DNA from 2 places in the Anaerobacillus sp. 63XJN7_4_ISO-PGPR-S23-413 genome. Region 1 is predicted to be linked to the other one. Evidence: a T-box and tRNA genes for the amino acid it is inferred to sense, from the RefSeq annotation. Region 1 holds a T-box; the other holds one or more tRNA genes.
What was found. The T-box of region 1 lies ahead of AC0VYO_RS04680 (tryptophan--tRNA ligase). A T-box ahead of a tRNA ligase gene usually reads a tRNA of that ligase, here a tRNA-Trp.
Positions count from the first base shown of each region.

Region 2: it encodes a tRNA-Trp, which carries the amino acid that the T-box ahead of AC0VYO_RS04680 (tryptophan--tRNA ligase) is inferred to sense. The anticodon was not compared.

Region 1 covers NZ_CM149688.1:848,618-854,716, reverse strand. The annotation lists gene AC0VYO_RS04685 (EAL domain-containing protein) at 1-1,828, opposite strand, end outside; gene AC0VYO_RS04680 (tryptophan--tRNA ligase) at 1,915-2,913, opposite strand; T-box leader at 2,960-3,206, opposite strand; gene desB (Delta(10) desaturase DesB) at 3,368-4,420, shown strand; gene AC0VYO_RS04670 (YjcZ family sporulation protein) at 4,551-4,646, opposite strand; gene AC0VYO_RS04665 (ArsR/SmtB family transcription factor) at 4,914-5,258, shown strand; gene AC0VYO_RS04660 (arsenic transporter) at 5,272-6,099, shown strand, end outside.
Region 2 covers NZ_CM149688.1:476,599-482,697, reverse strand. The annotation lists gene AC0VYO_RS02715 (ABC-ATPase domain-containing protein) at 1-700, opposite strand, end outside; gene AC0VYO_RS02710 (B3/B4 domain-containing protein) at 784-1,452, shown strand; gene yvfG (protein YvfG) at 1,724-1,945, shown strand; gene AC0VYO_RS02700 (DsbA family oxidoreductase) at 1,985-2,686, opposite strand; tRNA gene AC0VYO_RS02695 (tRNA-Leu) at 2,874-2,958, opposite strand; tRNA gene AC0VYO_RS02690 (tRNA-Leu) at 2,993-3,082, opposite strand; tRNA gene AC0VYO_RS02685 (tRNA-Cys) at 3,110-3,184, opposite strand; tRNA gene AC0VYO_RS02680 (tRNA-Gly) at 3,194-3,268, opposite strand; tRNA gene AC0VYO_RS02675 (tRNA-Gln) at 3,278-3,352, opposite strand; tRNA gene AC0VYO_RS02670 (tRNA-His) at 3,357-3,432, opposite strand; tRNA gene AC0VYO_RS02665 (tRNA-Trp) at 3,449-3,522, opposite strand; tRNA gene AC0VYO_RS02660 (tRNA-Tyr) at 3,530-3,614, opposite strand; tRNA gene AC0VYO_RS02655 (tRNA-Thr) at 3,685-3,760, opposite strand; tRNA gene AC0VYO_RS02650 (tRNA-Phe) at 3,765-3,840, opposite strand; tRNA gene AC0VYO_RS02645 (tRNA-Met) at 3,857-3,933, opposite strand; tRNA gene AC0VYO_RS02640 (tRNA-Asp) at 4,092-4,167, opposite strand; tRNA gene AC0VYO_RS02635 (tRNA-Val) at 4,176-4,251, opposite strand; tRNA gene AC0VYO_RS02630 (tRNA-Glu) at 4,274-4,348, opposite strand; tRNA gene AC0VYO_RS02625 (tRNA-Ser) at 4,372-4,463, opposite strand; tRNA gene AC0VYO_RS02620 (tRNA-Asn) at 4,465-4,539, opposite strand; rRNA gene rrf (5S ribosomal RNA) at 4,549-4,665, opposite strand; rRNA gene AC0VYO_RS02610 (23S ribosomal RNA) at 4,912-6,099, opposite strand, start outside.

The DNA of each region.
Region 1 (6,099 bases):
CTTCCGCTAGTGAAATGAAATCGCCTGGGTAGCGGAGTTCTTCCTTTCCTGCTTTCCAGCGAACGAGGGCTTCAACTCCTGACAGTGAACCATCAGTGCATTTCACCTGAGGTTGATAATGTAGAATAAATTCTTTGTTGATAAGTCCCGCTCGAAGCGAACTTTCTTCTATTAATCTCAATTCACTTTTTTGTCCCATGGATGCCGAGTAGAATTGATATTTCTTGCGATTACGTCCTTTTGCAGAATACATCGCAATATCGGCATGCTTCATCAATGATTCAACGTTTGTTCCGTCACCAGGTGCTGCTGCTATGCCAATACTTACCGAAGTGGACAGCTCGTGGCTACTAACCTGAAATGGCTTCTCAAATGCTTCAATAATTTGATTCGCAAGCTCATCAGGATAAATGTGCTTAAATCCGTCGAGGACAATCACAAATTCATCCCCTCCAAGGCGTGCGAGAAAACCAAATGGGTCCACGCATTCTTGCAGACGCACGGAAACTGCGCATAGAAAAAGATCACCTGTGTTATGACCAAGAGCATCATTAATAACTTTAAAACGATCAAGATCGAGCATCATAACAGCAAGATCTGCTGGTTCATCTACTTTCCTAAGGCAGTTCTCTAGGTATTCAACAAATGAGCGACGATTTGGTAATGACGTTAAGGCATCAAAATAAGCCATTTGATGGTTTTTTTGCTCTGCTGCTCTTTGCTTCGTTATATCTTTTGTAATAGCATAGATCCGATCAAGACGATCATTTAAATAAATGGGAACGAACGTCACATTTAAATCGTTTATCCCTCCGTCAAACGTAAAGACCTTCGTATTGAAACTGACAGCCTGCCTTGTGTCATGCACCGAAAGAAAATAGTGACTCACTCTCTCTAATTCTTCACTTTCGAAAAAATCCATTGGATTTACATGACTTAATTCATCTTTTTTCACACGGAATAGTTTTTCACCTGCCGGATTGAGCGAACGGATTTTTCCATCTACTGTCAAAGTGAGGATCGCATCAATGCTATATGTAAGCAGTGATCGTAAACGATAGTCATTACCCTTCATCTCAATTGACTGCTTAATCAATTTCCGTTCAGTCACAACACCAAAAATCAAAATCGTTTGAACGCACAACGTACCGACGGCAATAGCAATGGAAAGAGCGGACGTGTCTAATCCTTCTACAACTGGTTGATGATGTACTTTAGACATATAGAAGGTCGCAGCTTCAAGTCCAACGTAATGCATCCCCGCAATAGCAATTCCCATGATTCCCGCACTGCCTATCTTTAGTAAAATTAAGTGACGGTATTTTTGGGATCTAGAAAGGGTAAAGGCTAGTTTTAGCGCTGTAAATGAAGCACACATAGCGATAAGTGTTGAAAGAACGAGCAACCAATCATTGTAAACGATCTCAACATTTTCCATCGCTTCCATACCTATATAATGCATAGCGATAATAGCCCCAGACATAAAGATCGTTCCAACAACTAACCTTTTAATCGTTAGCTCCTTCCCTCCAACTGCGACAAGAGCAATGAAAGATCCAAAGAAAGACGCGCAAATAGATAGAGCAACAAGGGGAACATCATAGGTCATTGGCATCGACATTGAAAAAGCAAGCATGCCGATAAAGTGCATCGACCATATTCCAACTCCCATTGCGCCAGCCCCACCAATGACCCATACCCATTTGCGAATCCCTTTCGAATAAGAAACTCTACCTGCGAGATCTAGCGCACTATATGAAGCAAAGACCGCGATGACTACTGACAGTAAGACGATCCACCAATTATATTCTCCTATCATTTCAATCATAGTGTTGTGCCTCCGAAGTTATCATAAGAAATCTATATATGATCTTTATCGGCATATAGGAACAATACGTTAAGTTTTCTAGCTTGCTATCGTCGAATGCCTAGCTTGCTTTTCACATCTTTCAAGAACGGCTGCGCTTTAGCTCTTGCTTTCCTTGCTCCCTCTTCAAGAATTTGGTCAAGCTCATCTCTATGAGCCATATAGTAACGGTACTTCTCTCGAGGTTCAGCTAAGAAATCATCCATAACATGAAAAAGTTCTTTTTTCGCTTCTCCCCATCCGATCCCTTCTTTGAATTTTTTCCTCATTTCAATCGTTTCGGCATCACTAGCAAATTCCTTATAAAGTGCAAATACCGTTGATGTATCCGGATCCTTTGGTTCTGTTGGGTCAGAAGAATCCGTTGTAATACGATTAACTAACTTTTTAAGCTTATCTGGCTCTTCAAACAATGAAATCGTATTGTGATAGCTTTTACTCATTTTCCTACCATCAAGCCCAGGAAGTACGGACGTGTTTTTATCGACAATATAGCTTGGCAACGTGAACGTTTCTCCAAATTGAAAATTAAAAGCAGCGGCTATATCCCTTGCGATTTCCACATGCTGAATCTGGTCTTTGCCTACAGGGACGAAATCGGTTTGAAACATTAGAATATCAGACGCCATTAAAATGGGATAAGTGAATAACCCCATATTCACCCCTTCATCCTCTTCGCGATCTCCCTCACGATTTTTCTCCACAATTGCTTTGTAGGCATGCGCCCGATTCATTAATCCTTTAGGGCTAAAACAAGCCAAAATCCACGATAATTCAAAGATTTCTGGTACATCCGATTGACGATAGAGAATCACCTTTGTTGGATCAAGTCCAAGTGCAAGCCACGTAGCTGCAATCCCGTACGATAATTCTTCCATCTGCTGCTGATCTCGAATTTTCGTCAATCCGTGGTAATCTGCGACAAAATAAACAGGGTCAAGTTCCTCATTCATCGCTTGTTTTAAAGCTGGTTTAATCGCTCCAATGTAATTGCCTAAATGAACTCTTCCAGTCGGCTTAATACCTGTTAAGATCGTCTTTTTCATATGTCCCTCCATCATTTTAGACAACACAAAAAGCCCCTCATCCTCTAAAAAGGACGAGAGACCCGTGGTGCCACCTTTATTCGTTTACAAACGTAAACGCGCTTACCCCTTACAGAATGAAACCTATTTCAATAAGGTGTCTCTTGTATCGGTAAGACGTTCCGCCGAATCCTACTTTACTGTTCAGTTCGGTAGCTCAGAAGCCCATTCATCTGTTGCGCACACTGGTTTTCACCTACCACCAGCTCTCTAAAGTGCCGCTCAAGACTACTCTTCTTCTTCATTGCCTATTTTTTTTCTTATTCTATCGTGACGCTTATTTGAAATCAATACATTTCCTGATTTTCATTTGAATATTTCTTCTTACTCAGGTACATGATTGACTTATATGCTTATTTCTTCACTTAAATAACAGTTGCTCTATAGCATTCTCGCATTTCGAAAGGAGATTATGATGAACGATCTACACTCATTCAGCTGGTATGCTGCTCGGATTAAGAAACACCTTCCACCTGAAGCTTTTAAGCCTGTTCCAGTACGACTCTTCGGGGGATTTACATATCTCGTCATCACATTGACCTGTTTCTTAATCATTGCCTCCAATCCTTTACCTACCCTCATAGCACTTGTCTTTTCATTTATGATAGGCGCTTGCTTTGCCGGACTTGGTTTTCTTGGCCATGAAATTCTACATGGAACAGTTGTAAGAAATGCCTTGCTACGTGATATTCTAGGCGCGATTGCGTTTTGGCCATTAAGTACTGGCCCAAAACTTTGGAGAAAATGGCACAACCTAAATCACCATGTACATACTCAGCATGATGCTAATGATCCAGATGCATGGCCAACCCTAGAACGTATTTCGAGAATGAAAATGTTCAAATGGATTTACGGACTCCCGTTATTTATCCGTTCGTTCTTTGCTTTTATTTCATTAACGGTTCAATTTACCGCCCATTCGATTAAAATGTTTTTTACTTATGTAAAAGAATTTGCGCCAAAAAAGCAACGTGACGTTTTTCTACAAATGATTTTGCCCTGGGTAACATGGATCAGTCTTATCTTCGTGATCGGAATAAGGAATTGGATATTTGCTTATTTCATTCCACTTCTCATCGCAAACTTTATCGTAATGGCTTATATCTCAACAAATCACAGATTAAATCCATTAACACCTATCAATGATCCGCTTGCGAACAGTCTCACCGTTACAGTACCAAAAATAGTGGACATCCTACATTTCAACTTCTCGTATCACACAGAGCATCATCTGTTTCCAGGGATGAATCCGAAATATTATCCACTTGTGAAAGAGCATATTAAAACAATGTGGCCAGAACGATACCACGAGATGCCAATGACAAGAGCCCTAATCACTCTCTGGCATACGCCTCGAGTTTATCATGAACAGACAAATTTAATTGATCCCAGAACGAGTGAGACATACGGTTCATTAGGTAACAAGCTATACCCAAAATCCATACTCCAAAAAAAGACAACAGATTGAAGGAGCTTGTTCAATCTTTCTATACAAGAAAAGGCTGATTTAAAGGTAATCAGCCTTCTTGCGCATTTATTATTCAACCCGTGCTCCTTCAACAGGAATTCCCTGCTGAATACAGCTTATGTTCCGAGAATTAGTAGCCTCCTCCAACAAAAGCTGCACCTACGATGATAAGGAGAATAAACAGCACTACAATTAGAGCAAACCCACTGCCGTAACCGTATCCCATGGAGTATGACCTCCTTTCCATCTTGGATTACTTCATACTATGCAGCTTCCTATTGAATGGATGGGCATTCGTTTAGTTTTATCGTTACTTTTCTAACCATATTGTTAAGCATAAGGCAGTTGCCTACAAGAAAGAATGCTAATCGAACAAGAATTTCGAAGCAACGTTTACCAATGACTCTTGCTCCGTTTTCTAAATTTCTCAACATTTTAAATCTGCTTGATTATATAAGTATATGCTTATATAATCATTTGTGGAGGTGAAGAAATGGAGAACACTATGATTGAAATCGATCAGGCTGCTTCTGTCCTTAAATTACTTGGCGATAAAACGCGTTTAACGATAGTGGGCCTTTTAAAAGATGGTGAATGCTGCGTCTGTGAGTTTGTAGAAGTATTGCAAATGAGCCAACCTTCTATCAGTCAGCACCTAAGAAAATTGAGAGACTCTGGTTTAGTGAAAGAACGCAAAAAGGGCCAATGGGTATTCTATTCATTAAATGCAGATCATGAAGCCTTTTTAGTGATTCAGAGTATTTTAACCTTCATTCCTGACCAAAAGGATAAACTTTACGAACTAGAAAAAAAAGGACTACGCATTTGTTGCGATTAATGGAGGTATTAGATTGACAGTCACACTCGCTATTCTTATTTTCATACTTACGTTAGTACTCGTTATTTGGCAACCTAAGAACCTGGGTATTGGCTGGTCTGCGTGTGGCGGCGCATTGCTTGCTTTATTAGTCGGTGTGGTAGATTTTCAAGATGTCATCACCGTAACTGGGATTGTATGGAATGCTACCTTTGCTTTTATTGCCATCATTCTCATCTCTCTTATTCTTGATGAGATTGGATTCTTTGAATGGGCGGCGCTTCACATGGCACGGATCGCCAAAGGAAACGGACTTCGCATGTTCATTTACGTTTCGTTACTCGGAGCAGTCGTTGCCGCTTTATTTGCAAATGACGGAGCTGCCCTTATTCTCACGCCAATTGTTCTTGCGATGGTACGGAACTTGAACTTTAAGGAAAAAATGATTTTCCCATTCATCATGGCAAGTGGGTTTATTGCCGATACAACCTCACTTCCACTTGTTGTGAGTAATCTTGTGAACATCGTTTCCGCTGACTTCTTTGATATCGGATTCGTTGAGTATGCATCACGTATGATTGTTCCAAACTTATTTTCCTTAGGCGCAAGTATCCTTGTCCTTTATCTGTTCTTCCGAAAAGACATTCCTGGAAATTACGACGTTAACCAGCTTCGCGTTCCACATGAAGCGATTAAAGACAGCAAAATGTTTAGGCTCTCCTGGTTTGTCCTTGCGATTCTACTTGTCGGTTATTTCGCCAGTGAATTTATCGGAGTTCCTGTATCGATTATCGCAGGGATTGTCGCGATCTTCTTCCTACTAATGGCGAGACGCAGTCAAGCAGTTGAAACGATGAACGTC
Region 2 (6,099 bases), 370 kb from region 1:
TACGGTGTGGGATTGTTAAAGACACTTCCATGCTTTTAGGTGATTGGAATTGCACTGCCTCATTTTTCATAGGACGATCGCTTATCCCGCTCTCGCGGGGTAATATAGATCCATTCGCTACAAATCCGACATATCCGTTTTGGGTAAGTTGTTCACGAATGGCCTCTTGTTGGTCTGCTAAATGCAATGCCTCTAAGATTATTCGTTTGTTTAATGCAAAAACAGAATTCTTCACAATGTCTGGCAGCTGATGCAGAAGCAAGTTTATAGCCTGTCTGCCAAGAACTTTTCTGCCTTGTGCAGGTAATCCTATTGATAGACAAATCGTAATAGATTCCTCTGTCACGCTCACTGCTGCCCTCTCAATAACCTTTTGACCAGGTATATCGATTGAGACCAATCCACTTTTCCCAGTGCCTTTCGCATGCCTCTCAGTCCTTCTAATGGCCTCTCCTACTTTTCTAGCAATCATATCTTCTGTTCGAACTCTTCTTACAGCCGAATCGAACCACTCAGGCTCTACGATCGTTTTCTTACGTGGGATGATGATTCTTATCCGAGAAGGACTAGCAAAAGGGTCTCCCTGGACATAATCGATGTAAAGGGTGTAATCCGCAAAATCATAGTGCCCACTAATGTCTTTATATGCTTTATATCCTTTTCCATCAATACGCTCTAATTGTTTTCTAAGTTTATTCATAAATGAGGCAAGCCTCCTTATAAGCTTCAAATTTAGGTATATGATAAAATGAACGAAAAATTATATGTTAGGAGAAAAGTGTGATGACAAGTATAATTCTCGCTCCATCTATTAAAAAGACATATCCTGATTTTAAAATTGGTTATGCTATTTACCATAATATCGTTGTTGAAAAGTCGCCGCAAATGGTGCGCGGTCGCTTTCAGTTCTATCAGGAAACATTGATGATGGATCTTGAGCAGACAGACCTGCTCACTTTTCCTGCTATCTCAGAGTGGCGTTCCATTTTCAAAAAGTTCGGGACGGATCCCGCCAAATATCGACCGTCCTCAGAAGCCCTATTACGCCGGTTAAAGAAAGGGTCTTCGCTACCTCTCGTTCACTCTGCTGCAGACATCAACAATCTTCTGTCGCTTCAATACAAAATTCCAATTGGTATCTATGATCTTGATCAAGTTGAAGGAGATATTACAATCGACATTGGTAGTGAGACGACTGCATATGAGGGCTTAAATGGACGTGAGGTAAGCTTCAACAACAAAATCCTCTCACTTGATCACAAAGGAGCGTTCGGAAGTCCTATCGTTGATTCTAAGCGAACAGCTATAACGGAAGAAACCAAGCATGCCATTCAACTTTTCTATCTTCAACCTTCGCTCCCTGTTTCAGAAGGTGAAAAGCTTGTAACTGCCTCAGCAGAAATGTTTAATCAAATTCACGGAGGAGACTTCTTAAGCGGGGTTTCAAGTTAAAGAAAGCAAACATAAAAAAACGCAACGCTTCGTTAATTTTAACGAAACACTGCGTTGGGTAAATGGTGAAAATTCGAGGAATTTCTACAATCCTCGCTGATGTAGATAGAATACCACAGAACATATGAAAGAAACAACACATTTTTCATATTTTCTTTACAAACGTCTCTCATCACGACAGAGCTAATAGAATTTTACTCTTCATAATCCGTTTGACGTCCTGATGACGATCACCCTATAATCAGAATGACAGACAGAAAGGAGAAATCATATGGAACCATTCTCAACACCATTTTTCGAAGAAAATTTTCGCCAATACATACAAAAGAATCGTGATGTATTTTCAAAATTAGAAGCAATGAATAGCTATTATCGATCAGTTGTTTCATCAATGATCTATGACAACCTTAACAAAAACTCAGAAATAGTTCGTCGCATTCGCAACCTTGATTCAGCTTACAAAACGATTAAACAAGAAAATACAGACGCATAAGAAAAAGCTCTCTTTACAATAAGAGAGCTTTCTTACGTTTTATTTAGGAAGATCACAAGAGTCAGCAGAACACGCTTCTGCATTGCCACCAACTACTTCAAGCTTATTTCCTTCTCCCCAGGCCTTCTCAACGGCCTGTTCAAACATTTCAACAGGCTGAGCACCTGACACGGCATATTTACCGTCAAATACAAAGAACGGTACGCCCTGAATGCCAAGCTGACTTCCCATAGCTTCATCGTTGCGAACTTCTTTCGTAAATTCTTCAGTCCCTAGCATACGTTTTATATCCGCAGCGTCTAGCCCAAGTTCTTCACCAAGTGATGCAAGCGTTTCATGATCACCAATATTTTTCGATTCGGTAAAGAAGGCATAAAAGAGACGTTCTGACATTTCATTACTTTTACCATGCTCTGTCGCATAGTGAACAAGACGATGAGCATCAAATGAATTCGTTGGAATCATTTTATCGAAATCATACGTTAGGTTTTCTCCAGCAGCTTGCTGCCTCATATTCTCACACATACCCTGAGCTTGTTCTAGACTGACATTGTATTTCCCTGCTAGAAGCTCAGCCATGCTTTCCCCATCCGATTCTTTCGCATTAGGATCAAGTTCAAAGCTTTTAAAGACAACTTCTACTTGATCACGCTGTGGAAAAGCCTGAAGCGCACTTTCAAGACGTCTTTTTCCTATATAACAAAATGGACAAACGAAATCGGACCATACTTCAATTCTCATCGAATCACTCTTTCAGTAAATTGTTTTATCTATCTTATACTTGTATTTTATCACCTCTACTTTTAAATGAGCAGGAATTTGCTCAGTGAGTCATTGAAAACTAGTGATATCAAATAAGAGAAGGAATTAAAAAGAATACAAAAAAGACTTCAACGAGAACGTTGAAGTCTTGTAATAACGTATGTAATGGTACCGGTGGTCGGGTTCGAACCGACACTCCTCTCGGAACACGATTTTGAGTCGTGCGCGTCTGCCAATTCCGCCACACCGGCAAAATACCATATTCAATTCAGGCAGAAAAATAAGTGGTGCCGGAGGCCGGGCTCGAACCGGCACGGAGGTACACCCTCCGCAGGATTTTAAGTCCTGTGCGTCTGCCAATTCCGCCACTCCGGCAGGACTTTTAAGAAAAAATATTAAGATTGGAGGCGGCACCCGGATTTGAACCGGGGCGTAAGGGTTTTGCAGACCCGTGCCTTACCACTTGGCTATGCCGCCTTTTTAAAATGGAGCGGAAGACGGGATTCGAACCCGCGACCCCCACCTTGGCAAGGTGATGTTCTACCACTGAACTACTTCCGCAACAAAAAATGGCTGGGCTAGCTGGATTCGAACCAGCGCATGACGGAATCAAAATCCGTTGCCTTACCGCTTGGCTATAGCCCAAAAATGGGGCGGCTGATGGGAATTGAACCCACGAATGCCGGAATCACAATCCGGTGCGTTAACCACTTCGCCACAACCGCCATAAAGATTTAAAATTGGCAGGGGTAGTAGGACTCGAACCCACACCGGAGGTTTTGGAGACCTCTGTTCTACCTTTAAACTATACCCCTATCAAGATGGTGGAGGGGGACGGATTCGAACCGCCGAACCCTGAGGGAGCGGATTTACAGTCCGCCGCGTTTAGCCACTTCGCTACCCCTCCAAATTGACAATTACCATTGTAATACACATTTTATGAAAGTGCAATGGAATTTGATCTCATTTCGAGAAAATGGTGCCGGCCAGAGGACTTGAACCCCCAACCTACTGATTACAAGTCAGTTGCTCTACCAATTGAGCTAGACCGGCAACATGGTGGCTCCGGACGGAATCGAACCGCCGACACGTGGATTTTCAGTCCACTGCTCTACCGACTGAGCTACAGAGCCATGTTTAAAATATAATTGGTTGCGGGGGCAGGATTTGAACCTGCGACCTTTGGGTTATGAGCCCAACGAGCTACCGAACTGCTCCACCCCGCGATAATGTGAATGTAATTATGCTGCACCTGCTCATTACGCTGTGCACTGTTTCTTTCTCTACAAGGTTATGCTTCGAAGCGTATCCGTAGAAACAACTCGTTGCTGTTTCAAGGAAGTATCGCTTGTTGCTCCACCCCACGATAATGTTAAAATATAAATGGCGGTCCCGACGAGAATCGAACTCGCGATCTCCTGCGTGACAGGCAGGCATGTTAACCGCTACACCACGGGACCTTAGATAATGGTGGAGGATGACGGGCTCGAACCGCCGACCCTCTGCTTGTAAGGCAGATGCTCTCCCAGCTGAGCTAATCCTCCACAAAGTAGAAATGATATATAATGGTGACCCGTACGGGATTCGAACCCGTGTTACCGCCGTGAAAGGGCGGTGTCTTAACCGCTTGACCAACGGGCCCTTGCTGCTATTATGTATGCTAGTGGCGGAGAGCGAGGGATTCGAACCCTCGAGACGGCTTTGACCGTCTACACGATTTCCAATCGTGCTCCTTCGGCCACTCGGACAGCTCTCCATGGCTCCACAGGTAGGATTCGAACCTACGACCGATCGGTTAACAGCCGATAGCTCTACCACTGAGCTACTGTGGAATAATATCAGCCTGGCAACGTCCTACTCTTGCAGGGGGAGATCCCCCAACTACCATCGGCGCTGAAGAGCTTAACTTCCGTGTTCGGCATGGGAACGGGTGTGACCTCTTCGCCATCATTACCAGACTAAGGACTGGATTTCACTTTCGTGATTTACCAGCGACAAAATATATCATACTATATTCCATCATGTTTTTCAAGGAAAATTTTATTCCCTGAAAACTAGATAGCACGCACAACTTTCCAATATGTCCAGCTACGTAAGCCAAATCCTCGATCGTTTCACCTTTTAATTCTGACGCATAAAGCGCGTCTGACTCAAAAGCCTCCAACGCTTGTCGGATTTAAACGGCTTACTTCGCTTTTCGTTTTTAGGTTAAGCCCTCGATCGATTAGTATTCGTCAGCTCCACGTGTTGCCACGCTTCCACCCCGAACCTATCTACCTCATCATCTCTAAGGGATCTTACCAGCTTCATGCTGTGGGAAATCTCATCTCGAGGGGGGCTTCATGCTTAGATGCTTTCAGCACTTATCCCTTCCACACGTAGCTACCCAGCTATGCTCCTGGCGGAACAACTGGTACACCAGCGGTGTGTCCATCCCGGTCCTCTCGTACTAAGGACAGCTCCTCTCAAATTTCCTGCGCCCGCGACGGATAGGGACCGAACTGTCTCACGACGTTCTGAACCCAGCTCGCGTACCGCTTTAATGGGCGAACAGCCCAACCCTTGGGACCTACTTCAGCCCCAGGATGCGATGAGCCGACATCGAGGTGCCAAACCTCCCCGTCGATGTGGACTCTTGGGGGAGATAAGCCTGTTATCCCCAGGGTAGCTTTTATCCGTTGAGCGATGGCCCTTCCATGCGGAACCACCGGATCACTAAGCCCGACTTTCGTCCCTGCTCGACTTGTAGGTCTCGCAGTCAAGCTCCCTTGTGCCTTTACACTCTGCGAATGATTTCCAACCATTCTGAGGGAACCTTTGGGCGCCTCCGTTACACTTTAGGAGGCGACCGCCCCAGTCAAACTGCCCACCTGACACTGTCTCCGCACCGGATCACGGTGCTGGGTTAGAATGTCAGTACAGCCAGGGTAGTATCCCACCGACGCCTCCATCGAACCTGGCGGTCCGACTTCTATGGCTCCTACCTATCCTGTACAAGCTGTACCAAAATCCAATATCAGGCTACAGTAAAGCTCCATGGGGTCTTTCCGTCCTGTCGCGGGTAACCTGCATCTTCACAGGTACTATAATTTCACCGGGTCTCTCGTTGAGACAGTATCCAAGTCGTTGCACCTTTCGTGCGGGTCGGAACTTACCCGACAAGGAATTTCGCTACCTTAGGACCGTTATAGTTACGGCCGCCGTTTACTGGGGCTTCGATTCAGAGCTTCTCCCGTAAGGGATAACCCCTCCTCTTAACCTTCCAGCACCGGGCAGGTGTCAGCCCCTATACTTCGCCTTACGGCTTTGCAGAGACCTGTGTTTTTGCTAAACAGTCGCTTGGATCTTTTCACTGCGGCTCCCCTGGGCTATAAACCCGAGGAAGCACCCCT